DNA from 2 places in the Actinomadura sp. 3N508 genome. Region 2 is predicted to be linked to the other one. Evidence: predicted binding sites of a transcription regulator. Region 2 holds the regulator's gene; the other holds the start of a gene.
The links. The regulator HspR, encoded in region 2, represses chaperone genes until heat shock. The targets are predictions, from matches to a motif close to ANTTGAGTCNNNNNGACTCAANT.
Positions count from the first base shown of each region.

Region 1: the regulator HspR is predicted to act here: its motif matches at 5,913-5,935, upstream of lon (endopeptidase La).

Region 1 covers NZ_JBIRAX010000004.1:257,369-273,306, forward strand. Annotated here, with positions in the region: gene ACH34S_RS16625 (sugar phosphate isomerase/epimerase family protein) at 1-76, opposite strand, end outside; gene ACH34S_RS16630 (Gfo/Idh/MocA family oxidoreductase) at 73-1,101, opposite strand; gene ACH34S_RS16635 (nitroreductase family deazaflavin-dependent oxidoreductase) at 1,278-2,828, shown strand; gene ACH34S_RS16640 (VanZ family protein) at 2,847-3,365, opposite strand; gene lon (endopeptidase La) at 3,481-5,877, opposite strand; gene ACH34S_RS16650 (MFS transporter) at 6,108-7,403, shown strand; gene ACH34S_RS16655 (MFS transporter) at 7,694-8,965, shown strand; gene ACH34S_RS16660 (GNAT family N-acetyltransferase) at 9,634-10,563, opposite strand; gene ACH34S_RS16665 (DUF3817 domain-containing protein) at 10,671-11,000, opposite strand; gene ACH34S_RS16670 (hypothetical protein) at 11,049-11,405, opposite strand; gene ACH34S_RS16675 (SWIM zinc finger family protein) at 11,521-12,900, shown strand; gene ACH34S_RS16680 (DUF6493 family protein) at 12,897-15,617, shown strand; gene ACH34S_RS16685 (methylated-DNA--[protein]-cysteine S-methyltransferase) at 15,682-15,938, shown strand, end outside.
Region 2 covers NZ_JBIRAX010000010.1:322,364-338,301, forward strand. Annotated here, with positions in the region: gene ACH34S_RS31865 (hypothetical protein) at 1-10, shown strand, start outside; gene ACH34S_RS31870 (MFS transporter) at 111-1,532, shown strand; gene ACH34S_RS31875 (YciI family protein) at 1,553-1,885, shown strand; gene ACH34S_RS31880 (RNA polymerase sigma factor) at 1,882-3,117, shown strand; gene clpB (ATP-dependent chaperone ClpB) at 3,133-5,730, opposite strand; gene ACH34S_RS31890 (heat shock protein transcriptional repressor HspR) at 5,741-6,187, opposite strand; gene dnaJ (molecular chaperone DnaJ) at 6,192-7,373, opposite strand; gene grpE (nucleotide exchange factor GrpE) at 7,506-8,198, opposite strand; gene dnaK (molecular chaperone DnaK) at 8,195-10,060, opposite strand; gene ACH34S_RS31910 (DoxX family protein) at 10,437-10,886, shown strand; gene ACH34S_RS31915 (hypothetical protein) at 11,473-12,042, shown strand; gene ACH34S_RS31920 (class F sortase) at 12,043-12,693, shown strand; gene ACH34S_RS31925 (hypothetical protein) at 12,878-13,411, shown strand; gene ACH34S_RS31930 (RNA polymerase sigma factor) at 13,688-14,296, shown strand; gene ACH34S_RS31935 (CU044_5270 family protein) at 14,289-15,494, shown strand; gene ACH34S_RS31940 (TetR/AcrR family transcriptional regulator) at 15,524-15,938, opposite strand, start outside.

The DNA.
Region 1 (15,938 bases), on a different contig from region 2:
GCGCGGGCTCCATCTGGTGCCCCCACCCAGGGACTTCGCACACGCCCCAGGAGATCGGCGCACCCGCGACCCTCATCGCCGCACCTCCCCCGTCCCGACGGCGCGGCCCTCGCGCAGGGACAGCTCGCACGCCTCGGCCAGATAGAACGCCTCTAATGCCTCCTCAGGGGGACATGGGTTGCCGCGCCGTCCGGCCACCACGTCCACGAAGGCGCGCAGTTCGGCGTCGTAGGCGTCGGCGAAGCGCTCCATGAACCCGCTGTAGGCGGCCCTAGGCTCTTCGCCCCGTTCAGGCAGCGCGGTCGTGGGCGTCCGTTCGTCCAGGCCCGCGACGATGCTGTCCTTGGACCCGAACAGCTCCAGCCGCGAGTCGTACCCGGCGGCGTTGTAGCGGGTGGCCGACACGACGCCGAGCGAGCCGTCGTCCAGGACGAGCAGCGCCGATCCGGTGTCCACGTCGCCGCACTCACGGAAGACGTCGTCGCCCCGGTTGGCGCCCGCGGCCATCACGCGGACGACCTCGCGTCCCGTCACGAAGCGGATGAGGTCCAGGTCGTGGATGACGCAGTCGCGGAACAGCCCGCCGGACGTCGGGACGTACCCGGCGGGCGGCGGCGCGGGGTCGAAGCTGCACGAGCGGACGGTGTGCAGCCAGCCGAGCCGCCCGGACGCCAGCGCCTCGCGCGCCGCCGCGTTCCCGGCGTCGAACCGGCGCTGGAACCCGACCTGCACGGGGACCCCGGCGGCGGCGGCCGCGGTCGCTGTTTGGAACGTTCCATCAGTATCCGACGCGAGCGGTTTCTCGCAGAACACGGGAATCCGCGCGGCCACCGCCCGCGTCACCAGGCCGGCGTGCGCGTCCGTGGCGGCCGCGACGACCAGCCCGTCCAGGCCGGCGGAGAACAGGCCCTCGACCGCGTCCAGCGCCATGACGCGCGCGGCCGGGGAGCCGGGGGAAGCCGGGGCAAGGCGAGCGGCGAGCTCGCGGGCGCGGCACGCCTCGGCGTCGGCGATGAGCAGCGCGTCCACCTCGGGCAATGCGCAGATGGCCGCGGCGTGGCGCGCCCCGATGCGCCCCGCGCCGGCCAGACCGATCCTCATAGAACCCCTCCCGGACGGCGGTAGGTGAGACACGAGTGTGCTGGAGCGTTCCAGCATCGTCAACGAACGAGGGTGGGCTTATCGGCAATGGAGGTGTCCGAAAACTCGGCGGTTACTCACCGGCGACGCAGCGCGCCGGGTGTCGCCCGCAGGAACCAAGCGCTAGTTTGTCCGGCATGCGGGTCTTCGTCACCGGCGCCTCCGGGTTCGTCGGGTCCCACACGGTCGGCGCGCTGCTGGCCGCCGGGCACCGGCCGCGCGCGCTGGTCCGCGATCCGGGGCGGACGACGAAGGTCCTGGAGTCGATCGGCGTCGCCGCCGAGGACGTGGAGCTCGTCCCCGGCGACATGCTGGACGCGGACGCGGTCACCGACGCGCTCGACGGCTGCGACGCCGCGATCCACGCCGCCGCCGCGATCGGCGTGACCGGCACAGGGGGCGCGCCCGATCTCGTGGACGTCAACGTCCGCGGCACCCGGAACGTGGTCGGCGGGGCCGTCGCGCGGGGGCTGAACCCGGTCGTGCACGTGTCGACGGTAGCGGTGTTCGTCCCGCCGTCCGGGCAGGTCATCACCGCCGGCGGCGCCCTCGCGAGCCCGCGCACCGGCTACGGCAGGTCCAAGCTGGCCGCCGAGCGGTACGTGCGCGGCCTCCAGGACGACGGCGCGCCGGTCACGATCGTCTATCCCGGCGGCGTGTGCGGCCCCCACCAGCCCACACTCGACGCCCTCATGGAAGGGCTCGCCGCCGCCCTCGGCAAGGTGTGGCCACTTCCGGGCGGCGGCGTTTCGGTCATCGACGTCCGCGACCTCGCCACCGCGTTGGCACGTTCCGTCGAGGCCCGGCAGCCGCCGAGCCGCTGGGTGCTCGGCGGCCACTACCTGACGTGGCCGCAGTACGCGGACCTCTGCGACCGCCTCACGGGCGTGCGGTGCCGCCGCGTCCGCGTCCCGAGCCGCCTGATGCTCGGGCTCGGCTCCGCGCTGGACGCCGCCAAGCGCGTCCGCCCCTTCGACTACCCGCTCACCCGCGACGCCGCCGAGTTCATGGTCACGCTGGTGCCGACCGACGACCGTCCCGTCCTGGACGCGCTGGACCTCACGCTGCGTCCCGTCGAGGAGACGGTCGCCGACGCGCTGCGCTGGCTGGCGGAGAGCGGCCACCTCGACCCCCGCCGCGCCGGGCGCCTCGCGAACCCCGCACCGCCGCCGCACCGCACCGAGGAGCACCCGATGCCGACCCTCGTCCAGCGCGCGTTCGGGCCGCTCTTCCAGCGGATCTCGGGCGCCGAGTGGTTCTCCAAGGTCGGGCCCAAGATCGTCCCGCCCATCGACCGGACGCTGCACAGACTCACCGGCGGGCGCTTCCTGCTCGGCCAGCTCCTCGTCCCGAGCCTGGTCCTGACGACGACCGGCGCCATCAGCGGCCTCCCCCGCCGGACCCCGCTCGCCTGCCTCCCCGGCCCCGCCTCGGAAGGCGGCGGCTGGTACGTCGTCGGCTCCAACTTCGGCCGCGAGAAGCACCCCGCCTGGACGGGCAACCTCCTCAAGAATCCCGAAGCCGAGGTCAGTTTCCAGGGGCGCACCGTTCCCGTCACGGCCCATCTGCTGGACGACGCGGAACGCACCGCTATCTGGCCCCGCCTCATCGCCATCTGGCCCGTGTACGACCGCTACGTGGAACGCACAACACGCCAGCTGAGAATCTTCCGCCTCACCCCACGCTGACCTGAACGGATCCGTTCCTCAAGAACCGCGAAGCGTTTTCGAGAGGCGGCGGCCCAGGAGGAGATACGCGATCACGACGCCGATGACATTGAGGATGACGTCGTCGATGTCGAAGGCCCGCCCGATGACGAAGGCGCCCTGCACCGTCTCGATGGCCAGCGACATGACCCCGGTCAGAAGGGCCAGCCGGATGGGTCCGCGGAGGGTCGTCCAGACGATCGGCAGTAGCACACCCAACGGCATGAGCAGCGCCAGGTTGCCGCCGATCTGGAAGTAGGCGTCTTTGGTCGGACGGTCCAGATAGAACCGGAGAGAGCGGCCCGGATCGGTGTTCCCGCCCGCCTGCCCTCGGTCGCGGACGGGCGTCAATGTCAGTTTGAACGCCAGATAGAAGAAGACGCCGAGGACGCCCAGCGCCACCGCCACGACGACGACGCGAAAGGCCACGACGTACCAGGGGGACTTCTGACCCGGCTCTGCACGCTGCCACATTTCTGCCAACACCCGGCGCGTGCTCCCCGCTGCGTCACCGAACATGCACGGTCGTGGATAACGGCGGACCCGAAACCCGGGTTGCCGCTGACGCCCACGCCGAACGCCCGCGCCGGGCGGAGGCCCGGCGCGGGCGTTGAGCGAGCGCGATCGACGCCGGTCAGGCGGCGATCGCCGTGGTGGCCGGTTCCAGGGCCAGGTCCAGCACCTCGCGGACGTCGCTGACGGTGAAGACCGTCAGGTTCTCCAGGACCTCGTCCGGGACGTCCTCAAGGTCCGGCTCGTTGCGCTTCGGCACGATCGCCGTGGTGATCCCGAGCCGGGACGCGGCCAGCAGCTTCTGCTTCAGGCCGCCGATCGGCAGCACCCGCCCGGTCAGCGACACCTCGCCGGTCATCGCCACGTCCGAGCGGACGGGCCGCCCCGACAGCAGCGACGCCAGCGCGGCCGTCATCGTGATGCCCGCGCTCGGCCCGTCCTTCGGGATCGCACCGGCCGGGACGTGGACGTGCACGCCGCGGTCCTTCAGGTCGCCGACCGGCAGCTCCAGCTCGGCGCCCCGCGACCGCAGGTAGCTGAGCGCGATCCGCGCCGACTCCTTCATGACGTCGCCGAGCTGCCCGGTGAGCGTCACGCCGGTGTCGCCGGTCTCCCGGTCGGCGAGCGACGCCTCGATGTAGAGGACGTCGCCGCCCGCGCCCGTCACCGCCAGGCCCGTCGCGACGCCGGGGACGCCCGTCCGCCGCTCGTTCCTGCTCAGCTCGACCTCCGGCGTGTACCTGGGTCGTCCCAGGTAGTCCTTGAGGTCGCCGGCGCCGATCGAGACCGGCAGCGTCGCCTTCTCCAGCGCCACGTTCGCGGCGACCTTCCGCAGCACCCGCGCGATCGACCGGTCCAGCGACCGGACGCCCGCCTCCCGCGTGTACTCGGCCGCCAGCAGCCGCAGCGCGTCGTCGCCGAAGGCCACCTCGGACGCCTCCAGGCCCGCCTTGTCGAGCTGGCGCGGCAGCAGGTGGTCGCGGGCGATGGTGACCTTCTCGTGCTCGGTGTAGCCGTCCAGCTGGACGAGCTCCATCCGGTCGAGCAGCGGCCCCGGGATCGCCTCCACCACGTTCGCGGTGGCGAGGAACAGCACGTCGCTGAGGTCGAGCTCGACCTCCAGGTAGTGGTCCCGGAAGGTGTGGTTCTGCTCGGGGTCGAGGACCTCCAGCAGCGCCGCGGTCGGGTCGCCGCGGTAGTCGGCGCCGACCTTGTCGACCTCGTCCAGCAGGACGACCGGGTTCATCGAGCCGGCCTCGCGGATGGCGCGGACGATCCGTCCCGGCAGCGCGCCCACGTACGTCCGGCGGTGGCCGCGGATCTCGGCCTCGTCCCGCACACCGCCCAGCGCGACCCGGACGAACTTGCGCCCCATGGCCCGCGCGACCGACTCGCCAAGCGACGTCTTACCGACGCCAGGAGGCCCGGTAAGCGCGAGCACAGCGCCGCTCCTGCGTCCACCCACAACGCCCAGGCCGCGCTCCTCGCGCCGCTTGCGCACGGCCAGGTACTCGACAATGCGCTCCTTGACGTCGTCGAGCCCGGCGTGGTCGGCGTCCAGGATCTCCCTGGCGCCGGCGATGTCGTAGGCGTCCTCGGTGCGGTCGTTCCAGGGGATGTCGAGGACGGTGTCCAGCCACGTCCGGATCCAGCCGCCCTCCGGCGAGGCGTCGGACGACCGCTCCAGCTTGTCGACCTCCTTCAGCGCCGCCTCGCGCACCTTCTCGGGCAGGTTCGCGGCCTCGATCCGGGCCCGGTAGTCGTCCTCCTCGTCGGCGGGGTCGCCGTTCAGCTCGGCCAGCTCCTTGCGGATCGCCTCCTGCTGCTGCCGCAGCAGGAACTCCCGCTGCGTCTTCTCCATGCCCTCCTGGACGTCCTTGCGGATCGTCTCCGCCACGTCCAGCTCGGCGAGGTGGTCGCGCGCCCAGCCGATCACCAGCGTGAGCCGCTCCACCACGTCCGGGGTCTCCAGGACCTCGATCTTCTGCTCGTCCGACAGGTACGGCGCGTACCCGGCGTTGTCGGCCAGGGTGGACGGGTCGTCGATCTGCTGGACGATGTCCACGACCTGCCAGGCGCCGCGCTTCTGCAGGATCGCGCTGACCAGGCTCTTGTACTCCTTGGCCAGCTCCTGCGCGCGGCCGGACGCGGGCGGCGTCTCGATCAGGGTGCCCTCGACCCACAGCGCCGCGCCCGGCCCGGTCGTCCCGGTACCGATCCGCACCCGCTGCACGCCGCGGACGACCGCGCCCGGCTCACCGCCGGGCAGCCGCCCCTCCTGCTCGATCACGCCGAGCGTGCCGACGCCCGCGTACTGCCCGTTCAGCCGGGGCACCAGCAGCACCCGCGGCTTGGCCGCCGACCGGATGCCCGGCCCCTTGGACTGCGCCACGGCCCGCGCGGCCTCGATGGCGGCGCGCACCTCGCCGCTCTCGGAAAGGTCCAGCGGCACGACCATGCCGGGCAGAACGGCCCCGTCGTCCAGGGGCAGCACCGGCAGCGTCAGGGTCTCGCTCATGCTCAGCTCCAAGTCCGTCTAGAGACCCAACCGTAAGTTGAGTCACCCACACTCAAGAAAACGGAGCAGCAATTTGTTTCCGCAGCAACGTTCGCTCTAAGCGATCAAGCCGCCCCGGCAACCTCGCGGACGCCCTCAAGGCAACTCACCGAGCCCGCAAAGTAATCCGAACATGACCACCTCCCCGCGCTCCCGCGAACCGCCCCTGAACGATCAGCGTCATACACCGCATGGCCGAGCCCAGACCGGACACCGGTGGCCAGCACTCGGCCGGGCCCCGCCGGACGTCGGGCCAGCGCAGGAAGCTTGGGCGCCCCTTCGCGAAGTTGTGGGCGGCGAGCACCCTGTCCGGACTGGGTGACGGCACCACCCAGATCGCCGCGGCCCTGCTGGCCGCTTCCCTCACCCGCGACCCGGTCCAGATCGCCGGGCTCATGATCGCCCATCAGCTTCCATTGATGCTGTTCGCACTCCCCGGCGGAGCACTGGTCGACCGGCTGGACCACCGCCGCGTCATGGTCGCCGCCTGCCTGGCCCGCGCCGCCGCGCTGGGCCTCCTGGCCGCGGCGACCGCCGCCGGGCACGCCTCACTGCCGCTGCTCTACGCGACCTTCTTCACGGTCGGCTGCGTCGGCCTGCTGTTCGAGAACGCATCCGTAGCGCTGCTGCCATCCCTCGTCGACACCGCCCAACTGGAACGCGCGAACGGCAGGCTCCAGGCGGCGGCCGTGCTCAGCCAGCAACTCCTCGCCAGACCGCTCGGCGGAGTGCTGTTCGCCATGGCGGCATGGGCACCTTTCACGGTCGACGCCCTCGCCCTGCTGACCGCCGCGATCCTGATCAGCGCGCTGCCCACCAGAGCCGCACAGCGGTCGCTCAGCGCTTCGACCGGACCTTCGCACACGTCCATCCACGGCGCGATCTGCGAAGGACTTGGCTGGCTGGCACGCCACAGGCTGCTGCGCACCATGTCGGTCACCGTCGGGTTGTCCAACCTGGGACTGGGCGCGGTGTTCTCCATCGCCGTCCTCATCGCCCGCGAACGGCTCGGCGTCGGCCCGGCCGGCTACGGGTTCCTCCTCACCGCCGGAGCCGTGGGGGGAGTCATCGGAGGCCTGACCGCCGGTCGGATCACCGGCCTGCTCGGCACCGGCACGACACTGCGCGCCGGTCTGATCGTCGAGATGGTGGTCCACCTCGGGCTGGCCCTGACCCACAGCGCGATCATCGCGGGTGGGCTGTTCGCGGTGCTCAGCCTTCATCTGGTCGTCTTCTCCACCATCGGGGCCTCGCTGCGCCAGCAGATCGTCCCCGCTCATCTGCTTGGACGTGTGCACAGCGCCTACCGGCTGGTCACCAACTGCGGCATGTTCCTCGGCGCCATCCTGGGCGGCGTCCTCGCACACCGCTTCGGCCTGACCGCACCCTTCTGGCTGGGCCTGGCCTGCACCGCCACGCTCACCGCAGCCGCCTGGCGGACGCTGAGCGACCACGCCATCCGAACCGCCCGCCGGGCTCCCGGCTGAAAACGCGTTGCGGGACGGTGATGTGGCGTGCGAGCGTCGCGCTGGACGTTCCGGATCGGGAGGCTCATCGTGCGCATGGTTCTCGGCAAGGTCACGACGGGCGCCTCGGCCTCGGAGCGCGGCACCGGCTGACCGGCGGCGCGCTCCTCGACGCCGAGGCGAGCCCGAGCGAGGTAAAACGCCTCACCGTCCTCCAGCCCCCGCCCACCACCATTCAATCGACGAGCTCCGCTCGGCGTGCGTTCTTGCTTGCGCGGCTTTCGCCCGCGGCTCGACCTTCTGGAGCGTTCGTGTCCTCTTCCGTCGCGTCCGCGGACGCACGGCCCGGCGGCGGGCTCAGCCGCCGGATGATCTTTCTCTTGGCTCTGACCTGCGGCGTCGCCGTGGGGAACCTCTACTTCCCGCAGGCGGTCAGCCCGCTCGTCGCGTCCGGTCTCGGCGTCTCGCCCGACTCGGCCGCGCTGGTGGTGACCGCCGCGCAGTTCGGGTACGCGGCGGGGAACTTCCTGCTGGTGCCGCTCGGCGACCGGCTCCCGCACCGGCCGCTGATCGCGGTGCTGCTCGGCGTCACCGGGATCGGGCTGCTCGGCGCGGCGGGCGCGGGCGGGCTGCCCGGCCTGTTCGGCGCGAGCGCGCTGGTCGGGGTGACGACCGTGGTCGCGCAGGTCATCGCGCCGATGGCGGCCGGGCTGGTCGCGGACGACCGGCGCGGCGCGGTCATGGGGACGCTGATGTCCGGGTCGGTCGGCGGCATCCTGCTGGCCCGCACGTTCGGCGGGATGATCGGCGAGTGGCTCGGCTGGCGGGCGCCCTACCTGGTCGCCGCGGCCGTCGCGCTGTGCCTGGCGACGGCGCTGACGTTCGTGCTGCCCGCGACCGTGCCGACCTCGCGGCAGCCGTACCCCGCCTTGCTGGCCGAGCCACTGCGGCTGCTGCGCCGCGAGCCCGGCCTGCGGCGGACCTGCGTCTACCAAGCGACGATCTTCGGCGGCTTCCAGGCCGTGTGGACGGGCGTCGCGCTGTACCTGACGGGCCCGGAGTACGGCCTGGGCGCGCAGGCCGTGGGGCTGCTGGCCCTGGTCAGCGCGGCCACCATGGTCTCCGCGCCGCACGCGGGACGGCAGGTCGACCGGCGCGGCTCCGATCCGGTCAGCCTGGCCGTCATGATCGGGACGCTCGCGTCCGCCGGCGTCCTCGCGTTCGGCGGGCTCGGCGGCATGGCCGGTCTCGTCGCGCTGGCCGCCGGGACGCTCCTGCTGGACGTGGCTTTGCAGGCCGGCACGATCGCCAACCAGGCCCGGATCTTCGCGCTGCGCCCGGACGCCCGCAGCCGGATCAACACCGCCTACATGACGTGCTCGTTCCTGGGCGGGAGCACCGGGTCCTGGCTGGGCGCCGCCGCGTACGGCCGGTTCGGCTGGACGGGCGTCTGCGCGCTCCTGGCCGTCCTGGCGGCGGTGGGGCTGACCCGGTATCTCCTGCATCGTCCCGGTGGGGCGGCGGAGACATCTGAGGCGACCGGCGACATCACGGGCAATGCGGAGGCAAAGTCCCGTTCTTGATCACGATTCTTTGCGACGGCTCCGGTTTACGTGCGCATGACGCGAGGGTACCTACCGCAACGAGTTAGTGACTAAGCGTGAATGAAAGATCATCGGGGCGGCAAAGCCCCAGGTGGAGATGCGGGAGGGGGCCCGGATGCGGCGTACCGAGAAGGTGACCGGGCCGGCGCTCCCCCCGCGCGGCCCGGTCCGTACGGCCGAGGGCGTCCACGGCTCGTCCCCCCGCGGCAGGCGCCGTCCCCCAACGGGCGCCGCGACGGGGACGCCCGGCGGCACACCTCGGGTTCTCGGCCGTACCGGGCCAGCCGGACCGCCCGCGCCCCGCTCCCCTGTCATCCCGGGCCACTCCCGGACCCCGGTGCCGCATGCCCCCGCGGCGCCGGCGTCCCCCATGGCCGGGCCAGCGGCACCCTCCAGCCGTGCCGCCGGCCCGGCCCCAGACTTCCGGGCGCCGCGACGGCGCCCTCCCCCGTCCACCGAGCGGAACCCCCGCCCGGCCGGCAGTGGAAGGGAGGTGGGAATCGGTCCTTAGCACCAGCCGGCGTCATGCCGGTGAATCCAAGGCGGCCGGAACTCCGTCCGACCCCCGTCCCGGCCGCCTGCGCAGCACATCAAGGGATCGCTGCGGAGCCGGGCCCGTGGAGGCGCGAAAGCCCCCACGGGCCCGGTCACAGTTTCTTGCGCCAGACCTGCCCGTGGACGACGTCCCCGAAGCGCGCCACCGGGGCCTCTTCCTCCTCCAGGACGAACCCGGCGCGCTCGTAGACACGGTGCGCCGGACGCTGGAGCGCCGTCGTCCACAGCATCATCTCCGTGTATCCGGCCTCGGCGGCGAAGCGGACGCACTCGCCGACCAGCGCGGCCCCGACGCCCAGGCCGCGGGCCTCGGGCTCGACGTGCAGCAGCCGCAGCTGCGCGACGTCGTCGTCGCGGCGGACGCAGAAGACGCCGCCCACCCGGACGCCGCCGGACTCGGCGATCCACGCGTTCTCCCGCTCCGGGTCGTGACCGTCCACGTAGTCGGCGACGACCTTGGCGACGAGCGCCTCGTAGGTGCGGTCCCAGCCGCATTCCACGTCGTAGAGGGCGCCGTTGCGCTCCACGATCCAGCCGAGGTCGCCGGGGCGCAGCGGCCGCAGGACGACGTCGCCGGCCGGGCGGCGGGGCCGGTCGCCGAGGACGCCGTGGATCGTGCGCATCGCGGCGAGCAGGCGCCCCCGGTCGGCGGCGGGCAGCCCGTCCAGCAGGCCGCGGATCTCGGTCACGGAGCGCTCGTCCAGCATCGCGAAGACCTCGCGGCCGCGCGGGGTGAGCCGGACGACCTGGCGGCGGGCGTCGCCGGGCGAGCGCTCCCGCGCGACCAGCCCGTCGGCCTCGAACCGGGTCAGCAGCCGGCTGAGGTAGCCGGCGTCCAGGCCGAGGTCGCGGCGCAGGGCGAGGACCTCGGTGTCCTCGCGCTGTGCCAGTTCGAAGATCACCCGTGCCTCGGTCAGGGAGTACGGGGTCTGGACGTGCCCTTCGCCGAGCACTCCGATGACGCCGGTGTAGAACCGGTTGAACGCCCGGACCGTGCCGATGTCCCCGTCGGTCACCTCCATGCCTGACCCTCCTAACGTTTGACTCAGTCAAACATTACGCGACGGGCAGGCCGTTTTTCCAGTCCGGAGGGACGATCAGGCGCGCGCGACGGTCAGGCGCGCCGCGGTCAGGCGCTCGCCTCCGCCTTCGCCTGGGCGGCGCGCAGCGCCCGCGCGTCCTGGACGATCCGCCGCTCGACGTAGAAGGTCATCAGCGGGACGATGCCGCCCAGCACGATGAGCACCATCTTGCCCAGCGGCCAGCCGGCCCGCCGCCACAGGTCGTACGCGGCCAGCAGGTAGACCATGTAGAGGAAGCCGTGGACGGGCGCGACGACGCCCGCCAGGCCGGGCTCGTCGGGCGGGCCGTACTTCAGGACCATGCCGATCGTCAGCAGCACCAGCAGCGTGCCGACCACCAGCGCCAGGATCCGGTACCGGGTCACCGCGCCTTCCACAGAACACACCTTTCGTCGACGGCCCACAAGGGCCCGCATGCGGCGGGGTCAGCCGCGCCGGCCGCTCTGGGAGTTGAGCCGCGCGAGGTAGCGGTTGTAGGCCGCGAGCGCCGGATCTTCCTCCTCCTGCCGCCGGATGATCTCCCGCTTCACCTCGGCCTCGGCGGGCTCCTCGATCACCTTCGGCGCCGGGGCGGCGCCCGACCGCTCGTCGCGGATCATCTTGACCCACATCACGATCACGAACAGCGCGAAGATCGGCCATTCGAACGTGTAGGCCCAGCTGCGGTCGTTGCCGCCCTGTGCCCGGTCGTACTGCCACCAGCCGAAGCCGAGGAACGTGCCGCACAGCACGATCGCGAGCACGTGCAGCCCGATCCAGCCAGGGGTGAGGAACCGTCGCACGCCCCCGAGCCTACCCCCGGGCGCGCGGGACCCGTCCACGACCCCGCCCCAGGCCAGATCGCCTGATCAGCGGAATATCCAGGAATTTGTCGGTAGGCGGCTCTACGTTCTCGGCATGGCTAGCACCAGCGTGGCGGCAGGGGCCGCACAGGCTTACACGTATACGCGGCCGTCCGGGCTGGACGGCGGGCTTCTCGGCCTGTCGACGTCCGGCGGGACGACCACCAGCGGGCCGCAACCGCATCCGCATTTCTTCAGCGGCGTGCTCACGCAGGCGGCGCCCGCCGCGGCGGGCCTGCTGGCCCTGGCGGACGTCGCGCAGACCCGCTACCACCAGCCGCGCCCCACCTCGTTCCGCGACCCCGTAGTCACCTGCAACGGCGACCGGCTCCGGATGGAGTCGTTCTCGGCCTGCGGCGGCGTCTACGCCCGGCTGGACGTGCTGGAGCCGGCGATGGACGGCGACGTGCACGAGCGCGGCACGACGAACGTGGACGTGAACGGCCCGCTGCGCGAGGCCCTGGCCCGGGTGGGCGGGTCCGATCCGCTGCATCTGGCGGTCGGCGCGGAGGAGCTGGCCGTGACCACGATGGACGGCGCCGTCGTGGAGAAGAAGGTGCCGCTGCCCGACCGGTGGCTGCGCGGATTCGCCGAGGTCCAGGTGATCACGGCCGGGTTCGACCTGCGCGCCGAGCTGAAGGCCACGGACGCGGTGCGGTTCATGCGCTCGATGCCGCGCGGGCAGCGCGAGACGCTGTGGGCCGTTCCCGCCGGGCGGACGCTGCGGCTCGTGCCACGCCCCGCCGCCGGCGCCGTGTGCCTGGCCGGGCCGGACCGCCTGCGGACGATGATGCCGCTGCTCCGCTTCGCGCGAGCACTGCGCATCTACGGACCGCCCCCTGAGGGTGTCGACGGCCCATTGTCGAGCGTCTGGGAGCTGGAGTTGCCCGGGATGCGGTACGTCCTGACGCTGTCCCCCCGGCACTCGCGCGGCTTCTCCGGTGAGGGCGCGGTGCTGGACGCCCTCTCGGCCGACGAGGCCGCCGGAGACGCCGACCTGCTCGTCGCACTGCTGTCCTTCGAGCCGCGCGTCGAGCCCGATCTGCTGGCCGAGCGGTCCGGTCTCAGCCCGGCGCGGACGAAGGCGGCGCTGACGCAGCTGGGGACGTCGGGGCGCGTGGGCTTCGACGCCGCGGAGGCCGCGTTCTTCCACCGTGAACTCCCCTACGACCCCGCCCGCGTGGCCGACCTCAACCCGCGGCTGCGCTCTGCGCGCGCGCTCGTCGAGGAGGGCGCCGTGCGGTTCACGGCCGACGACGCGGCGGTCGTCCTCAGCAATGGCGGCGAGCGGCACGTCCGCTTCGAGGAGAACCGGGAGACGTGCACCTGCCCGTGGTGGTTCGATCATCGGGGTGAGCGCGGGCCGTGCAAGCACGTCCTGGCTGCGCGCATCGTCCGCCGCAGCGCCGAAGCCACCGTGGAGGTCGCTCGATGAACGTGTGGGACGACCTCCACAAGGCCATCCGCTCCGGCGCTCTGGAACGGGCGGTGCGCCTGGTTTCCGAGCTGGACGAGCCCGGGCGGCGGGCCGTGGCCAAGGAGCTGCCTGGCGCGCTGAAGGAGCTCCGCGCGGCGTCGGCGCACGGGTTCCTCCAGCCGCTGACGGCACAGGCGCTCCTGCTGGCCGGTGCGGGCACGATCGGCGGCGCCGCCGCCGCTGCCGCCTGGATGACCCGCGCGGACCTGCGGCCCTGGTGGGACGAGGACAAGTACTGCCCGCTGCTGTGCGACCTCACGTCCTCCCGCCCGGACGAGTGGCGGGCGGAGGTCGCGCAGCGGATCGCCGCCCGGCTGAAGACCTCCGAGGAGTTCTGGACCTACTGGCACATCGCGGCCGCGCTCGCCAGGTCCGCCGGTGTCGTTCCGGTGTCCGACGGCTTCGTGGTGGGGTGGGTGGAGGAGGGCGGCAGCGCGCGCAGGCTCGCGGAAGATCCGTTTCTGGAGGCGCTCGTCCCCCGGCTCTTCGAGGTGGACGGTGTCGGCGCGGCGCTCGCCTTCGACGCGGCGCGTCCCCAGCAGGACGAGACCCGCAAGGGCGCCTGGGCCGCCGGGCTCGCCGACCTGGCGCACGCCGGGCGGCTCGACCGCACGGCCCTCCTGGACGGTTGCATCAGCCGTTTCCTGCGCGGTGGCACCGCCCACAACCTCCGCTGGTTCGTCGGGCTGCACGAGGAGCTCGCGCCCACCGGGGAGGAGGTGGCGGCCCGCGTGCGCGACTACGTCCGGCTCCTGCCGGTCGCGCCGCCGGCCGTCGCGGACACGGCGCTGCGGCAGGTGCGCCGGGCCGACGACCTGGGGGCCCTCGACGGCGCGCTGTTCGAGGAGGCCGCGGGCGCGCTGCTGTTCCGCCCGGAGAAGAAGCTCGTCCGGGCCGCGCTCACCTGGCTCGACCGGACGGCCCGCGCCCGCGACCGGGTCGACGCGACGCTGCGCGCAGTCTCGGCGGTCTTCACCTCCGAGGCGCTCGACCTGCGAGAACGGGCCGTGAAGATCGCGGTGAAGCACGCGTCCCTGGCGGGCGGCGACGTCCGCGCGGAGGTCCGGGACGCCGCCGCCGAACTCCCGGCCGACCTGCGCCAGGCGATCGCCGCCGCGTTCGGAGAGGTCGCCGCGGCCGAGCCCGAGCCCGAGCCGCTCCCGGCCCCGCCGCCGTTCACGCCCCGCAAGGCGCTCGCTCCGATCGGGTCGCTCGACGAAGTGGCCTCGGAGTTCATCGCCAGTATCGCGGCCGAGGAGAAGTGGCCCGTGACCGAGCGCTTCCTGGCCGCGCTCGTCGAGTTCGCCTTCCGCGACTTCGACGGGACCGGGAAGGCGTTGCGGGACGCCTGCTCCGACCGCGCGGCGTGGCTGCTGGAGAATCTGCGGCGGCCGGCCTCGCGCACCTACGTCCGGAGAAGCTGGATCCAGTTCCCGGTGCGGAGACTCCTGTTCCCGGACGACACCCCCGCCCGGGTGGGCGAGGTGCGCGCCGCGTTCGTCAAGGGCAAGCCCCGGATCTTCGGGAGCGGGGTCATGCCGCGGATGGAGCGGTTCCTCGCCTGGCGGCGGCACGAGATCGTGTCCGTGCTCGGGAAGGTGCCCGTCCTGCTCGCGACGCCGACCGAGGGCAGCGGGCACGTCGACCCGGACGTCCTGGTCGCCCGCCTGGAACGGCTGGAGGAGGCGGGCGCCGAGCCCGGCCGGGCCGACCTGGCGCAGGCCATGCTGCGCCTCCCCCGCGAGGTCGACCCGGCCGCGGTGGCGCGCGCGAAGGGGCTGGCGTCCGATGCGGGCCGGGCGGTCGCGTCCTGGCTGGCGACCGGTGGTCTCGCCGACCCGGACGTCGAGTGCACGTTCCCCGACGAGCCCATCACGTCCTTCGCCGAGCACGGCCTCCCGCACCCGGCCTATGTCGTGTCCACGGTGGACGTGCCCGGCGACACCGACGTCGCCCGCATCTGCGCCGTCTCCAGGGACGCCTGGACGGACCATGAAGGCTCGATCTACAACGCCTTCACCGGGTACTGGCCGTCGGTGATGCCGTCCCACCGGGAGGTCGCCGCCGCGCACCTGCTCCCCTACTTCGTGGGCACCGAGGACGTGGGCTGGGGCCAGGGCACCGTCATGCTCGACCTCGCCGAGGGCGACGGGCCCGCGGGCACCGCCGTCGGGACGCTCCTCGCCTGCGCGCTGGCGAACCGGGAGCAGCACGAGCGCGCCACCGCCGTGGAGGCGTTCCTCGCCTTCTCGGGCCGGGGCGGCCTCCCGGCGGCCGAGACGGGCACGGCCCTCGGGCGGCTCGCCGCCATCGGAGTCATCACCGTCCCGCGCATCGTGAAGTCCCTCACGGCCGCCGCCGACGCGGGCGCCCACGCCGAGGTGTGGACGGTGCTGGCCGCCGCCCTCCCGCACGCCCTTCCCGGACCGGGTGAGCGGGCCAGGGCCGGGGTGCCCGACCTGCTCGCGCTGGCCACCCGCCTCGCCGAGCTCACCGGCGCGCGGGGCACGATCCCGGCCGTCGCGGAGGTGGCGTCCCGTGGCGGGTCCAGCCGCCTGGTGAAGGAGTCCGCCCGCCTCCACAGGACCGTCCTCCAGCCCCACCCGCCGCCATTCAACGGACGAGCTTCGCTCGACGGTCCCTCGCAACGTGAGTCCCCTCCCCGGTGTTCATAGGAGACATGGGCCCGATGACGGACCCGCGTGGGACGCTGGACGCGCCGGGAAGGAGCGCTGAACGATGACCGAGACCCTCGCGTTCGGCACGGTCGACACCGTGCTCGGACGCCTCCTCGTCGCCGAGACCGGGACGGGGGTCGTGTCGCTGCACTTCCGCGACACGCCCGCCGCCCGCGCCCGCACCGCCAAGGCGGCCGGTCTGCCGGTGGTGGAGGCGCCGGACCGCCTTGCCCCGGTGCTGTCGGCGCTGCGCGACTACTTCACCGGCGACCTGAAGCACTTCGAGGTGCCCATCGACTGGCGGCTGACGTCGGACGT
Region 2 (15,938 bases):
GAACGGCTAGGCGGGGCCGGCGCGCCGCCTTCCCGGAAATTCTTTCCGCCGCTGTCGAAATCGGGCGGGCCCGATGGTCGACAGGGGGAGACGTGATTCCGGGAGGGACGATGGCCGACGACGGCTTGGATCCGCGCAGGTGGGCGGCGCTGGCGCTGCTCTGCGCGGCGAACTTCATGGTGATCCTCGACGCGCACATCGTGCTGCTCGCGCTGCCGTCGATCGAGCGGGATCTCGGGTTGTCCGCCGGCGGCGCGCAGTGGGTGCTGAGCGCCTACCTGCTCGGCTTCGGGGGCCTCATGCTGCTCGGCGGCCGCGCGGCCGACCTGATGGGCGGGCGCCGGACGTTCCTCGCCGGGACGACCCTGTTCCTGGTGTCGTCCCTGCTGTGCGGGTTCGCCTGGACGGGCGGCGTCCTGATCGGCGCGCGGGTCGCGCAGGGGATCTCGGCCGCGCTGATGGCGCCGAGCGCGCTGGCGCTGGTCACCGTGATGTTCGCGGCGGGCCCCGAACGCAACAGGGCGCTGGCGATCTGGTCGAGCGTCGGCGGGTTCGGGGCCACGGCGGCGCTGCTGGTCGGCGGGACGCTGACCGGCGCGCTCGGCTGGCCCTGGGTGTTCTACCTCAACGTGCCGGTCGCGGCGCTGCTGCTCGGCCTCGGGCCCGTCCTGCTGAGCGAGGGCCGGGCGGCCGGGGCGGCGGCGCGGGCGTACGACCCGGCGGGCGCGCTGACGGTCACGCTTGCGGTGTCGGCGGCGGTGTACGGGGTCGTCCGGGCGCCGGAGAGCGGGTGGACGAGCGCAACCACGCTGGGCGCGTTGGGAGTCGCCGTTGTGGCGGGTGCGCTCTTCGTGCGGATCGAGTCGAGGTCGGCGGCGCCGCTCGTCCCGCTCCAGATCTTCCGGTCGCGGCGGCTGACCGGCGGGAACCTGGTGATGCTGCTGACCGGGGCGGGCGCGTTCGGGACGTCGTTCGCCGTGTCGCAGTACGCGCAAGGGATCCTCGACTATTCGCCGCTGAAGTTCGGGCTGGCCACGGCCTTGCTGCCCGTGATGGCCGTCGTGGGGTCGTATGCGGCGCAGGCGGCGATCGGGCGGGTGGACGTCCGTCCGGTGGCCATGACCGGCATGGCGTTCATGGCGGCGGGCTGCCTCGCACTGGGCCAGGTCTCGGAAGGCAGCGGCTACGTGTCGGGCCTGCTGCCGGGGCTGATCCTGTTCGGGCTGGGCCTCGGGTCGGCGGCGGTGTCGGCGGCCGTGGCGGCGCTGTCCGGGGCGGACGAGCGGGACTCCGGGCTCGCGTCCGGGCTCAACACGGCGGCGTTCCAGCTCGGCGGCGCGCTCGGCGTGGCCGTCGCGTCCACCGTCCTGGTCTCGCGGACGGGCGCCGTGCCGGGGTTCCGCGCCGCGTTCGACACCTCCGCCGGGATCGCGCTGGCCGGCGTCGTGATCGCCGGCCTGCTGCTCGCACGGCCGCCGCTCCGGCGACGAGTTCCGGAGCCGGCGGAAGTCACCATGTCGAAGAAGTCGTAGGAGGAGAGCACGTGCGGTACATGATGCTGATCTGCGGCGTAGAGAACGACGAGATGCCCGCGGACGAGTTCGCCAGGCTGCAGGCCGACACCGAGGAATGGATCAGGGAGATGGACGGGCGCCGTGTGCGCCTGGTCGGCAACCGGCTCCACCCCACCGACACCGCCACGACCGTCCGGACGCGCGGCGGCGAGACGCTCCTATCGGACGGCCCGTTCGCCGAGACCAAGGAGCAGATCCTCGGGTTCGACCTGATCGACTGCGCCGACCTGGAGGAGGCGCTGGAGATCGCGTCCAGGCACCCGTGCGCCGGGACCGGGGCCATCGAGGTCCGGCCGCTCTGGGAGGAGTGACGGGACGCGTCGAAGGAGCGGTCGCGGCGGCCTTCCACGAGGAGTGGGGACGGGTCGTCGCGACCCTCATCCGCATGACCGGCGACTGGGACCTCGCGGAGGAGGCGGCCCAGGAGGCGTTCGCGCGCGCCCTGGAACGGTGGCCGGACGACGGCGTCCCGCACCGTCCGGGCGCCTGGCTGACGACCACCGCCCGCAACCACGCGCTGACCCGCATGCGGCGCGGCCGCACCGAGAACGCCAAGCTCAGGGAGTTGAGCACGATGACCGGCCCGCACGAACCGCCGGTACCGCCCGACCCGAGCGGTGTCGCCGACGACCGGCTCCGGCTGGTCTTCACGTGCTGCCATCCGGCGCTGCCGATCGAGGCGCGGGTGGCGCTCACGCTGCGCACGCTGCTCGGACTCACCACCGGCGAGATCGCGCGGGCGTTCCTGGTCGCCGAGCCCGCGATGGCGCAGCGGCTCGTCCGGGCGAAACGCAAGATCCGCGACGCGCGCATCCCGTACCGCGTGCCGCCCGCCCATCTGCTCCCCGAACGCACGACGTCCGTCCTCGGAGTCGTCTACCTGCTGTTCAACGAGGGCTACGCGGCGACGGAGGGCCCCGACCCGATGCGGGTCGACCTGTGCGCGGAGGCGATCCGGCTCGGCCGCGTCCTGCACGTGCTGATGCCCGACGAGCCGGAGGCCACCGGCCTGCTCGCCCTCCTGCTCCTCCAGCACTCCCGCCGGGACGCCCGCCAGGACGCGGCGGGCGACCTCGTCCCGCTCGAAGACCAGGACCGCGACCGCTGGGACCACACCGCGATCACCGAAGGCACCGCCCTCCTGGACGACGCCCTGCGCCGCGGCGAACCCGGCCCCTACCAGGTGCAGGCCGCCATCGCCGCCTGCCACGCGACCGCCCGCACGGCCGCGGACACCGACTGGCCGCAGATCGCCGCCCTGTACGGGCGGCTGATCGAGCTGACCCCGAGCCCGGTCGTCCGGCTGAACCGGGCCGTCGCCGTCGCCATGGCCGACGGCCCGGAGGCGGGCCTGGCGCTCGTCCACGACCTGGCCGATGACCTGGACGGCTACCACCTGCTCCCCGCCACCCGAGCCGACCTGCTCCGCCGCCTGGACCGCCGCGAGGAGGCCGCCGCCGCCTACCGCGAAGCCCTGACCCTGGCCCGAACCACCCCGGACCGCCGCTACCTCACCCACCGCCTCAACACCCTCCCCCGCTGACGCGCGGGCGGGACGCTACTTGTTGAGGGTCAGGCCGCGGGTGGGGTGGACGGTCAGGCGGTCGGCGGGTTCGTCCAGGTCGACCGTCACCTCGTCGCCGTCGAGGACCTCGCCGGAGAGGAGCTCGCGGGCGAGCTGGTCGCCGATCGACGTCTGGACGAGGCGCCGCAGCGGGCGCGCCCCGTACAGCGGGTCGTAGCCGGTCAGGGCCAGCCATTCGCGGGCCGCCGGGGTGACGTTCAGCGTGAGCTGGCGGTCGGCGAGGCGGTCGGCGAGCTTGTCGACCTGGAGGTCGACGATGCGGGTCAGCTCCTTCGTGGAGAGCGCGTCGAAGAGGATGACGTCGTCGAGACGGTTGAGGAACTCCGGCTTGAAGGAGTTGCGGACGGCGTTCCAGACCGCTTCCTTCTTCGCGCCGTTCTCCAGCGTCGGGTCGACCAGGAACTGCGAGCCGATGTTGGACGTGAGGATCAGGATCGCGTTGCGGAAGTCGACCGTGCGGCCCTGGCCGTCGGTGAGGCGCCCGTCGTCCAGGACCTGGAGGAGGACGTCGAACACCTCGGGGTGCGCCTTCTCCACCTCGTCCAGCAGGACGGCCGAGTACGGGCGGCGCCGGACGGCCTCGGTGAGCTGCCCGCCCTCCTCGTAGCCGACGTAGCCGGGCGGCGCGCCGACGAGCCGGGCGACGCTGTGCTTCTCGGAGTACTCGCTCATGTCGATGCGGGTCATCGCGCGCTCGTCGTCGAAGAGGAATTCGGCGAGTGCCTTCGCCAGTTCTGTTTTTCCAACGCCGGTCGGGCCGAGGAACAGGAACGAGCCGGTCGGGCGGTCGGGGTCGGAGATGCCGGCGCGGGCGCGGCGGACGGCGTCCGACACGGTGCGGACGGCGGTCTCCTGGCCGATGAGGCGCTTGCCGAGCTCGTCCTCCATGCGCAGGAGCTTGGCGGTCTCGCCTTCGAGGAGGCGCCCGGCGGGGATGCCCGTCCAGGACGCGACCACGTCGGCGACGTCGTCCGGGCCGACCTCCTCCTTGACCATCGCGTCGCGGTTGTCGGCGGCCTCGTCGGCCTCTTCTAGCTGCTTCTCCAGCGCCGGGATCTCGCCGTAGGTGAGGCGGGCGGATGTTTCGAGATCGCCGTCGCGCTGGGCGCGTTCGGCCTCGCCGCGCAGCTGGTCGATCCGCTCCTTGATCTCGCCGACGCGGTTCAGGCCCGCCTTCTCCTTGTCCCAGCGGGCCATGAGGCCGGTGAGGTGCTCCTGCTTGTCGGCCAGGTCGGCGCGGAGCCTTTCGAGGCGCTGCCTGGACGCCTCGTCCGTCTCCTTGGAGAGGTTCATCTCCTCCATCTTGAGGCGGTCGACGGTGCGCTGGAGTTCGTCGATCTCCACCGGGCGCGAGTCGATCTCCATGCGGAGGCGTGAGGCCGCCTCGTCCACCAGGTCGATCGCCTTGTCGGGGAGGTAGCGGGAGGTGATGTAGCGGTCGGAGAGCGTGGCGGCCGAGACGAGCGCCGAGTCGTTGATCTGGACCTTGTGGTGCGCCTCGTAGCGGCCCTTGAGGCCGCGCAGGATCGCGATCGTGTCCTCGACGGTGGGCTCGCCGACCATGACCTGCTGGAAGCGGCGCTCCAGGGCGGCGTCCTTCTCGATGCGCTCGCGGTACTCGTCGAGGGTCGTCGCGCCGATCATGCGCAGTTCGCCGCGAGCCAGCATCGGCTTGAGCATGTTGCCCGCGTCCATCGCGCCCTCGGCCGCGCCCGCGCCGACCACGGTGTGCAGCTCGTCGATGAACGTGACGACCTGCCCCTCGCTCTGCCTGATCTCGTTGAGGACGGCCTTCAGCCGCTCCTCGAACTCGCCGCGGTATTTCGCGCCCGCGACCATCGCGCTGAGATCGAGGGAGATGAGCTTCTTGCCGCGCAGCGACTCGGGCACGTCGCCCGCGATGATCCGCTGCGCGAGGCCCTCCACGACGGCGGTCTTGCCGACGCCGGGCTCGCCGATCAGCACCGGGTTGTTCTTCGTCCGGCGGGACAGCACCTGGACGACGCGGCGGATCTCCGGGTCGCGGCCGATGACGGGGTCGAGGCGGCCGTCGCGCGCGGCGGCGGTCAGGTCGACGCCGTACTTCTCCAGCGACTGGTACGTGCCCTCCGGGTTCTCGCTGGTCACGCGGGCGTGGCCGCGGACCTTCTCGAACGCGTCCAGCAGGGCTTGGGGCGTGGCGCCGAATTCTTTGAGCAGGCCCGCGGCGGGGCCGCCGTCCGTGGCGAGGCCGACGAGGAGGTGTTCCGTCGAGACGTAGTCGTCCTCGAGCTGCTTCGCCCGGTTCGCCGCCGTGTTGATCGAGCGCTGGAGCTGGCCCGAGAGGCGCGGGGTCGAGACCGTCGAGCCCTGCGCCTTCGGCATCGCGGCGAGCTGCTCCTCGACCCGGCTCCTGATCGTCTTCCAGTCGGCGCCGACGGCCTCCAGCAGCGGCACCGCGGTGCCGTCGGTCAGCACGATCAGCGCGGCCAGCAGGTGCTGCGGCTCCACCTCGGGATGTCCCTCGGCCGCGGCCCGCCGGACCGCGACCGACACCGCCTCCTGGCTCTTCTGCGTGAGCTTGTAGTCCACCCCGGTCCCCCTATTCCCGGTTGCGCTCGTGCCAGACGACGACGCTGGTGTGCCTGATCGGCACCAGGTCGGCGCCGGGAGTGCCCTCCGGTTCACCGTGCCGGCGCTGCTGCGCCAGCCGCGCCGCGACGGCACGGGTCGATTCGAGTTCGTTGGCGAGCTCGTCCAGCGCGGCGTGCGCCTTCGCGAGCTCCTCGCGGAGCCGCACGTTGTCGCGCTGCAGCTCCAGGATGTGCTTGATGCCGGACAGGTTGATGCCCTCCTCCTGGGAGAGCCGCTGGATCTCGCGGAGCATCACGATGTCGCGCATCGAGTAGCGGCGCCCGCGGCCCGCCGTACGGCCGGGGGACACCAGGCCCATCCGGTCGTAGGTGCGCAGCGTCTGCGGATGCAGCCCGGACAGCTGGGCCGCCACCGAGATCACATAGACCGGCGTGTCGTCGCCAAAGGGGTTCATGGCTTCACTCCTGCCTGGCCTGCTGGACGAGGTCCGCACGCAGATCGTCGCCCGAGCCCGACTCGCGCAGCCGGACGAGGGCCTCCCGTGCCTGGTCGTCGAGCTTCTGCGGCACCTGGACGTCGACGGTGACGAGCAGGTCGCCCTTCGTGCCGTCCCGCCGGGTCGCGCCGCGGCCCTTCACGCGGAACTTGCGGCCGTTCGGGGTGCCCTCCGGCAGCTTCAGCGTGACCGGCTGCCCCTGGAACGTCGGCACCCGGATCTCCGCGCCGAGCGCCGCCTCCGGGAACGTCACCGGGACGGTCAGCGTCAGGTTGTCGCCGCTGCGGCCGAACACCGGGTGCGGCCGAACCTTGATGTTGACGTAGAGGTCGCCGTGCGGGCCGCCGTTCTCGCCCGGGGCGCCCTTGCCCTTGAGCCGGATCTTCTGGCCGTCGGCGACGCCCGCCGGGATGCGGGCCTGGATCGTGCGGGTGCCGGTCGCGCGGCCGCTGCCGTGGCAGATGGGGCACGGGTCGTCGACGACGAGGCCCCGGCCGTGGCACTCCTTGCACGGCTCCTGGAACCCGAAGCTGCCGAGGTTGCGGGTCTCGTGCCCGGTGCCCTCGCAGTTCGGGCACACCCGCGGGACGGTGCCCGCCTTCGCGCCCGTGCCGCGGCAGCCGTTGCACGCCGCCTCGCTGGTCAGCTTGATCGGGACGGTGACGCCGTTCATCGCGCGCCCGAACGAGAGCGTGACCTCGGTCTCGACGTCCGCGCCGCGGCGGGCGCGCCGCGTGCCCGTGCCGGTGGTGCGGGTGCCGCCGCTCCGGCCGAACAGGCCGCCGAACAGGTCGCCGATGCGCTCGCCCGCGCCGCCGGTCTGCGTCCCGGTGCCGCCGCCGCTGCCCTGCCCGAACAGGTCACCGAGGTCGAACGGGAACCCGCCGCCCTGCTGGCCGCGGAAACCGCCCGGCATCGACCGGACCGCGTCGTACTCCTTGCGGCGCTTGTCGTCGGACAGGACGTCGTAGGCCTCGGAGACCTCCTTGAAGCGGTCCTCGGCGTCGGTGTCGCCCTTGTTGGCGTCCGGGTGGTACTTGCGGGCCAGCTTCCGGTACGACTTCTTGATCTCCTCCTGAGAGGCCGTCTTCGCGACACCGAGGACCTTGTAGTAGTCCTTCTCCAGGTAGTCCTTGGTGCTCACGGCGCCCCGCTCTCTGCTATCGCCACTTGCCACATGTCTTCACGCGACCCCGCGGGGCCCGCCCCGGACGGGACGGGCCCGCGGTTCCCGCTGGGGAGACGATCCCCCGGAACCCCGGCGAAGGCCAGGGGCTCATTCGTCGTTGTCACCCGAGTCGGCCTTGTCCGCCTCGGCCGTGTTCTCGGCCTCGGTGCTCTCGGCGTCCTCGGCCTCGGACGGCTTCCCGTCCTCGGCGTTCGGGTCGGGCTCGGCCACCGCCACGCGCGCGGGCCGCAGGATCCGCTCGCCGATGCGGTACCCGGGCTGGAGGACGTCCACGACGCTCTCCTCGGTCACCTCCGACGAGTACGAATGCATGAGCGCCTCGTGGACGACCGGGTCGAAGGGCTCGCCCTTCTCGCCGTAGCGTTCCAGGCCGAGCTTGCCCGTGATCGCCTCCAGGCTCTCCGCGACGGACTTGAACCCGCCGGTGAGCTCGTCGTGGTCACGGGCGCGGCCGATGTCGTCCAGCACCGGGAACAGCTCGGACAGCACCTGCCCGAGCGCCTGCTCCCGGACCGCGACCCGGTCGCGCTCGACGCGCTTGCGGTAGTTGTCGTACTCGGCCTTCAGCCGCTGGAGGTCTGCGAGACGCTCCGCCAGCTGGGTCTTGAGCGAGGAGAGCTCCTCGCCGGTGACCGTGGCGCCCCCGTTGGCCGGGGCCTCCGGGGCCGGCGACGACTCCGCCGCCTGCTCCCGGAGCTTCCCCGTTTCGGGATCGATGCGCCGCTTGTCGCGGATCACCGGGCCCTCCTTCTCCTCGCCCTCATCGGGAGAGGTCGTCACGAAGCATCACCCTTCGGCTTGTCCTCGTCCACGATCTCGGCGTCGACGACCTCGTCGTCCTGCGGCTCACCGCCCTGGGCGTCGGCCGTCGGGCCGTGGTCGTCGGCGCCGGCCTGCGCGCCCTCGGGGTTCTGCGCGTACATGGCCGCGCCCATCTTCTGGCTGACCTGGGCGAGCTTCTCGGCGCTGCTCTTGATCGCCTCGACGTCGGTGCCCTCCAGCGCCTTCTTCACCTCGGCGACCGCCTCGGTGACCTCGCCCTTCAGCTCCGCGGGGACCTTCTCGTCGTTCTCCCGCAGGAACTTCTCGGTCGAGTAGGCAAGGGTGTCGGCCTGGTTGCGGACCTCGGCCTCCTCCTTGCGCCTGCGGTCCTCCTCGGCGTACTCCTCGGCCTCGCGGACCATCTTCTCGATGTCGTCCTTGGGCAGCGCGCTGCCACCGGTGATGACCATCGACTGCTCGCGCCCGGTGCCCTGGTCCTTCGCGCTGACGTTCACGATGCCGTTGGCGTCGATGTCGAAGGTGACCTCGATCTGCGGGACGCCGCGCGGCGCCGGCGGCAGGCCGGTGAGCTGGAAGGTGCCGAGCTTCTTGTTCCGCGCCGCGATCTCGCGCTCGCCCTGGTAGACCTGGATCTCCACGGACGGCTGGTTGTCGTCGGCGGTGGTGAACGTCTCGGACCGCTTGGTCGGGATCGTCGTGTTCCGCTCGATGATCTTGGTGAAGATGCCGCCCTTGGTCTCGATGCCGAGGCTCAGCGGGGTCACGTCCAGCAGCAGGACGTCCTTGACCTCGCCCTTCAGCACACCGGCCTGGAGGCTGGCGCCGATCGCGACGACCTCGTCCGGGTTGACGCCCTTGTTCGGCTCCTTGCCGCCGGTCAGCTCCTTGACCAGCTCCGACACCGCGGGCATGCGGGTCGAGCCGCCGACCAGGACGACCTGGTGGATGCCGTCGACCGAGATGTTCGCGTCCTTCAGCACCTGCTGGAACGGCGCCCTCGTCCGCTCGAGCAGGTCGGAGGTCATCCGCTGGAACTCGGAGCGGCTGAGCTTCTCGTCCAGGTGCAGCGGGCCCTCGCTGGACGCGGTGATGTAGGGCAGGTTGATCTGCGTCTCGGTGGAGCTGGACAGCTCGATCTTCGCCTTCTCCGCGGCCTCGCGCAGCCGCTGGAGCGCCATCTTGTCCTTGGCCAGGTCGACGCCGTTGGCGTTCTTGAACCGCTCCACCAGCCAGTCGACGACCTTCTGGTCCCAGTCGTCGCCGCCCAGGTGGTTGTCACCGCTGGTGGCCTTCACCTCGACGACGCCGTCGCCGACCTCCAGCAGGGACACGTCGAACGTGCCGCCGCCGAGGTCGAAGACCAGGATCGTCGCCTCGTTCTCCTTCTCCAGGTGGTAGGCCAGCGCGGCCGAGGTCGGCTCGTTGATGATCCGCAGGACGTTCAGCCCCGCGATCTGCCCGGCCTCCTTCGTGGCCTGCCGCTGGTGGTCGGAGAAGTACGCGGGCACGGTGATGACCGCGTCGGTGACCGTCTCGCCGAGGTAGGACTCCGCGTCCCGCTTCAGCTTCTGCAGCACGAACGCGCTGATCTGCTGCGGGGTGAAGTCCTTGTCGTCGATCTTGGTCTTCCAGTCGGTGCCCATCTCGCGCTTGACCGAGCGGATCGTCCGGTCCACGTTGGTCACGGCCTGGCGCTTGGCGACCTCGCCGACCAGGACTTCGCCGTTCTTCGCGAAGGCGACGACGGACGGCGTGGTCCGCGACCCCTCCGCGTTCGCGATGACGGTGGGCTCCCCGCCCTCCAGGATCGCGACGACCGAGTTGGTCGTCCCGAGGTCGATGCCGACCGCACGTGCCATGTTCTCGTCCTCCGTCGTATCCGGTGATATCGCGCCCCGGTCGCCCCAGGGTGCGGCCGGTCTGCTTGCTGTCGGCCAGCGTGCCTGGACGGCCCAGCCTTGTCAAATCACTTGAGTCGCCCAGACTCAACTTTGCTGACGACCTCTCCAACACTACGTCTGAGTGCCCTATTCCGGTTCCCGATCCACCTTCATTGGCCCAGAGATCGGCGCCAGGGAGGAGGCCGCCGTCCGCTCCATCCCCCGCCGGAGGGACGCCCTCTCCTCCGCGCCGGTCATCGACCGCTCGTGACCTGCGAACTCGGCCTGGAATGGATCATTGGAGCGTGCTAACCTCCGCGCCTAGTTCAGATTTGAACAAAGTCAGGAGCGCGCAATGAACCCCGCGACCCGAGTCCCCTATCTCTCCGACGTCGGCCTGCTCATCGGACGTGTCGCCCTGGGCGTCGTGTTCGTCGCGCACGGCTGGCAGAAGATCAACGACCTGGGCCACGGCGCCGTGGTCAAGATGTTCGAGGGCATGGACGTCCCGGTGGCGTCACTGTCCGCCTACTACTCGACCTGGGTCGAGTTCATCGCCGGCCTCGCGCTCATCGTGGGCGCCGCCGTACCGATCGCGGGCCTGCTCCTCGCGATCGACATGGCCGGGGCCTTCTGGTTCGTCCACAAGGGCAACGGCGTCTTCGTCGCCGAGAACGGCTACGAGCTCGTCCTCGCCCTGGGCGGCGCCGCGATCCTGCTCGCCTTCGCGGGCGCGGGCCGCTTCTCCGTCGACGGCCTCATCTTCAGCCGCACCGAGTCCAGGGAATCCCAGACCGCGGCGTGACCGTCCACCCCACGACCCGGGGGCGGAGCGGGGGCGGGCGGAACATCCGCCCGCCCCCGCACCGGAAGACGAAATGCGGCCGACCGCATCCACATCTGGCAAACCCTGAACCCCGGCATCTTCCTGATCTTCCTGGTGGAGGGGTGTATGCGTGATCCGGTGGATTTGGGCGGGCCTGTGTTGATCGTCACAGTGTCCGTGCGGCGGGAGTTGACGTCGCGCATCAAGAGCGGCGAGCGGTGACTCCGCTCCCCTTCATTTGAGGGCCCTCGACGTGTGTGCGGGGGCCTTTCGCTTGGTCTTCTGCACCGGCCGAGCCCGTGGCTCCGAACGGCTGCGCGTTAGACGCTCGAACCGCCGTCCAGGTTCTCACGTTGGCCCGATAAGGACGAAACCGTCCCTGATCAGGTGCGTTGCATGACAAACACCGATATGATCACGCCTCGTTGTCAACACCCTGACTTCTGCCCGCGGCTACGGGAGTGTCGCGGATGAGGTGCGAATGCTGCGCCGAACAGGGCGGCCATCACACATCGCGCCTTCGGCCGCAAGACGAACAAGCAAGCCCTCCAAGAGGAGTAGACACATGAACCTGACCCGATTTGCGGCCGCCGGTGCCGCGGCCACGGCCCTGGTACTGGGTACGGCGGGCGCCGTCCAGGCGGCGGAGCAGCCCCAGATCAACGTCAGCCCCCGCGTGTTCACCCCGGGCCAGGCCATCACGATCACGATCACCGAGTGCACGAAGAAGCCGACCATCAACGCCGCGGAGGCCATTCGCGTCTTCACCGCCGTCCCGGCGTTCACCGGGACGCCGGGCGAGACGTGGAAGGCCACCCAGGCCACCCGGTCCAGCCTCGTCCCCGGGAAGACCTACACCGTCAACCTGACCTGCACGGTCGGCGAGCAGACCGTCAAGGGCTCCATCACCGTCAACCCGGGCAAGAAGCCCTCGCCGAAGCCGACCGCCACCAACCCCACGTCGCAGCCGACCACGCCGGTGCCGGTCCCCAGCGGGCCGATCAACACCGGTGACGGCAGCACCCAGGGCGGCTCCGGCACGACGCTGCTGGCCGGCGGCGCCGCCGTCGCGCTGGCCGGAGCCGGCATGGGCGCGCTCGCGCTGCGTCGCCGGGCCGGGCGGGAGAATTCCTGAGTGGCGGACCGCACTACCGTCTCCGCCGGTCGCCGCGCCATGGGCGCGGCGGCCGGCGCGCTGCTCATAGGACTCCTGCTGGGCTCCTGCGGCGGCGAGGACTCACCGCCGACCACGGCGAGCGGCAGCAGCGGGAGTACCGCACCGGCCACGCCCGCAGCCACCCCGGCAGGGGACGCGAAGCCGATGCCCAAGTCGCCACCGAAGACGATCAGCATCGCCAAGCTCGGTGTCTCCGCCCCGGTGTCCCAGCTGGGGCTGCGTCCGGACGGACGCATCGAGGAGCCGCCGCTCAGCCGTCCCAACCTGACCGGCTGGTACAAGCTCGGCCCCACCCCGGGAGAGAACGGCCCGTCGGTGATCCTCGGCCACGTGGACGCCAACAAGAAGCAGGCCGTCTTCTACCGGCTCAAGGAGCTGACGGAGGGCGACCAGATCCAGGTCACCCGTCAGGACGGGACCACCGCGACGTTCGCGGTGACCTCCAAGCAGGACGTGGACAAGAACGCCTTCCCGCACAAGAAGGTGTTCGCCGAAGCCCTCGACTACTCGTCCCTGCGCCTGGTCACCTGCGGTGGCGCGTTCGACAGCTCGACCGGTCACTACAAGAGCAACCTCATCGTCTACGCCAAGCTGGTGCAGAGCGCCTGACCTGAGCGTGCGACCACCACGGCCGTCCTTCCTTCTGGAGGGACGGCCGTTCTGGTGCCGGCCGCTTCCCGCGGCGATCTAGGCCCGCCGAACCTCGATCCCAATCTTGTCATTGACAAGATGGACCTCGATGACGCAATCTAGACAGTGTCAGGATGCAGCCCGGTCCAGGAGGTCGGATCCCATGGAAGACTTCGTCAACGCACTCGGCGTGGAGTTCATCGTCCTCGTCATCGCCGCACCCGCACTGCGCCTGCTCGGCGCCCTGGGCGTCCGCCGCTTCGCCGACTGGCCGGCCTGCGCCGCCCACGCGATGGCGGCCATGCTCGTCCTCACCGGCATCGTGCGCTTCGTGCCGGACAGCGTGGCGTCCATGCCCAGCGCTCAGGAACTCGCCCGCATGGTGCCGCCGTTCGTGCCGTTCCCCCTGGCCATGGTCTACCTGACCGGCGTCCTGGAACTGCTCATCGCCGTCGGGCTCGTCATGACCCGCACCCGCTGGAGCGCCGCCGTCGGCCTGGCCGTCATGCTGCCGCTCCTGCTCCCGGCCAACATCTACGCGGCCCTCAACGACATCCCCCTCAACGGCGCCGAGGCGACGCCGCTGTGGCTCCGGATCCCCCAGCAGGTCGCCTTCATCGCCATCGCGGTGTGGGTGGCCAGATCCGCCGACTCCACCGGCGCGCGCCGCCTGCTCAGACTTCCCCAATACCGCTGAATCGATGTCGCCTCAGCAGGCAGGTGGCCCCTCTCGGAGGGGCCACCTGTTTCGCTTGATGCCTTTCTCTTACACGGGGCCGATCTCTTACACGGGGCCGAAGTGGACGTGGGACGCCCGACGAAGAGGATGAGCGCGTCGGAGCGCAGCGAGCTGAGGTTGATCGCGGCCACCGGTCCCTGCGCCGCCGAATCGAGATCTTCGCCGTCGTGAAAGTGGTCGAGGGGTTCGGGTGATACGTGGGTGACCGCCGTTCGTGTTACGGAAAGGCAGCGCATGACTGGGGAGCCCCTTACCGCGGACCCGCCGATGGGGCGGGTGGACGACAGCGCCGTTCTGCGGTCGTCCCTCCGCGAGCCCGAGCGGTTCGGTGAGATCTTCGATGCGTACTTCGCGGAGATCCATGGGTACGCCGCCCGGCGGCTCGGGCCGGACGCGGCGGCCGATGTCGCGTCGCAGACGTTTCTGGAGGCGTTCCGGGGGCGGGGCCGGTACGACGCGTCCCGGGCGGCCGTCCGGACGTGGCTGTACGGGATCGCGACCAACGTGATCGGCAAGCATCGGCGGGCCGAGGTGCGCGGGTTGCGGGCGCGGGAGCGGCTGGGGGGCGTGCCGGACGCCGGCCACGCGGAGCGGGTCGACGAGCAGGTCAGCGCCCAGGGGCTGCGGGGGCGCCTCGCGGGGGCCATCGCCGGGTTGTCGGGCGGTGACCGGGACGTGCTGCTGCTCGTGGCGCTCGCCGACCTCAGCCACCAGGAGGTGGCCGCCGCGCTGGACATCCCCTACGGGACGGTCGGCTCGCGGCTCAACCGGGCTCGCAGGAAGGTGCGCGAAGCGCTCGGCGGGACGAATCCGATGCGTGATCTGGAGGATGGGCATGGATGAGCTGCGGGTCGTCGAGCGGGCGTACGGGGAGCCCGCCCCGCCGACGATGGAGGAGACGGCCGAGGCCAGGGCCCGGATGTTCGGGGAGGCGCCGCGGCGGCGCGCCCGGTTCGGGTGGCGGGTCAAGGCGGCCGGAGTCGGGGTGGTGGCCGTGGGCGCTGCCGCCGCGGTCGCGGTCGCGGCCGTGGGGGCCGGCGATCCGGCCGGGGGCGGTGGCGTCGCGCGGGTCGGCCCGGAGGTGGACCTCGGGAAGGCGGCCGTTCTCGTCGCGGCGGAGAATGCGGCGAAGCAGGAGATCGGCAAGTACTGGTTCTCTGATGACGTCAGCGGCCAGTCGTACGTGGTGCCGGCCAGGACGGGCGCTTATGTGATCGTCGGTGCGCACACGGAGGCCTTCCGGTGGGCCGGCGCGGAGCCCAAGTCGGCGACGGGCAGTGCGTGGCGCATGATTCCGGCCCGGCCGCAGACGCCGGCGGACGCGGCGGCGTGGAGGAAGGCCGGGTCCCCGGTGAAGATCAGGGCGTGGTCGGGCGACAAATGGCTGACCCTGAACACGGTGGAGAAGATGGGGTGGGAGACCGACCATTCCGACCCTTCGGGCGGTGGGACGTGGTACGCCCGGATGACCACCGAGGAACTGCAGAATCTGCCGACCGATCCGAAGAAACTCGCCGAGAAGTTCCTCACCGATGAGGCCCTGCAATGGCGTGCGGTGGGAGTGCCGTCGCCTGAGAAACTGAAGGAGTTGGAGAAGGAGCGCGGGCCGCTTCCCAAGCACGAGTTCGACTCCTTCGCGAAGCTCGGCGCGGTCGGCGGGCTCATCGCCAACTCGCCGGTTCCGCCGAAGGTGCGGGCCGGGCTGATGCGCGCGGCGGCCGACGTGCCCGGTGTGGCGGCGATCGGCGAGGTCAAGGACCCGCTCGGCCGCACGGGCGTGGCGCTGGCGTCCGCCAGCAGGACCGTCGAGGTCACCGGCGAGTCCGGCACGCCGCGCGAGCGGCAGGGGACCTATCAGGCCCGCAAGGAGCTCGTGTTCGACAAGGAGACGGGTGAGGTGCTCGCCTCGCAGTACGTGCTGACCAAGCCCGGCGGCCCCTACAAGGACCGCCGGCCCGGGTTCGTCATCGACTACATGGCCGTCCGCGATATGGGGTGGACGGACACCAAGCCCAAGCCGCCCATTGAGCTGCCCTTCTGATCAGGGTGTCTTTCGGCCCTCCGCCCGGTTTATGGGGCGGGGGGCCTTCGGGCTTCCAGGCCGTCGAGGAGGCAGGCGAGGCCGAACTCGAAGCGGCCTTCGAGGATGTCGCCGGTCTCGTTCGTCCAGACGTCGCGGATGTGGGCCGAGACGGCGGGGCGGTCGTCGCCGATGCGGGCCAGGTGGGGGCCGAGGATCTCGACCCAGTCGGTCGCGGTGACACCGGCCTGGTTGCGCTGCCAGCTCGCCTCGCTCCCGGCGGCGCCGATGACGTAGTCGACCACCAGCGACCAGGCGTATTCGAGGTCGAAACCGGTGAAGCCGGCGGCGCCGAACGCGACGAGGGCCTCGTCCAGGACGCGGGTGGCGTTCGGGCCGATCATGGGACGGCTGCCGAAGAGCGTGACCGTCCACGGGTGCCGGTGGATCATCGCGCGGTAGCTG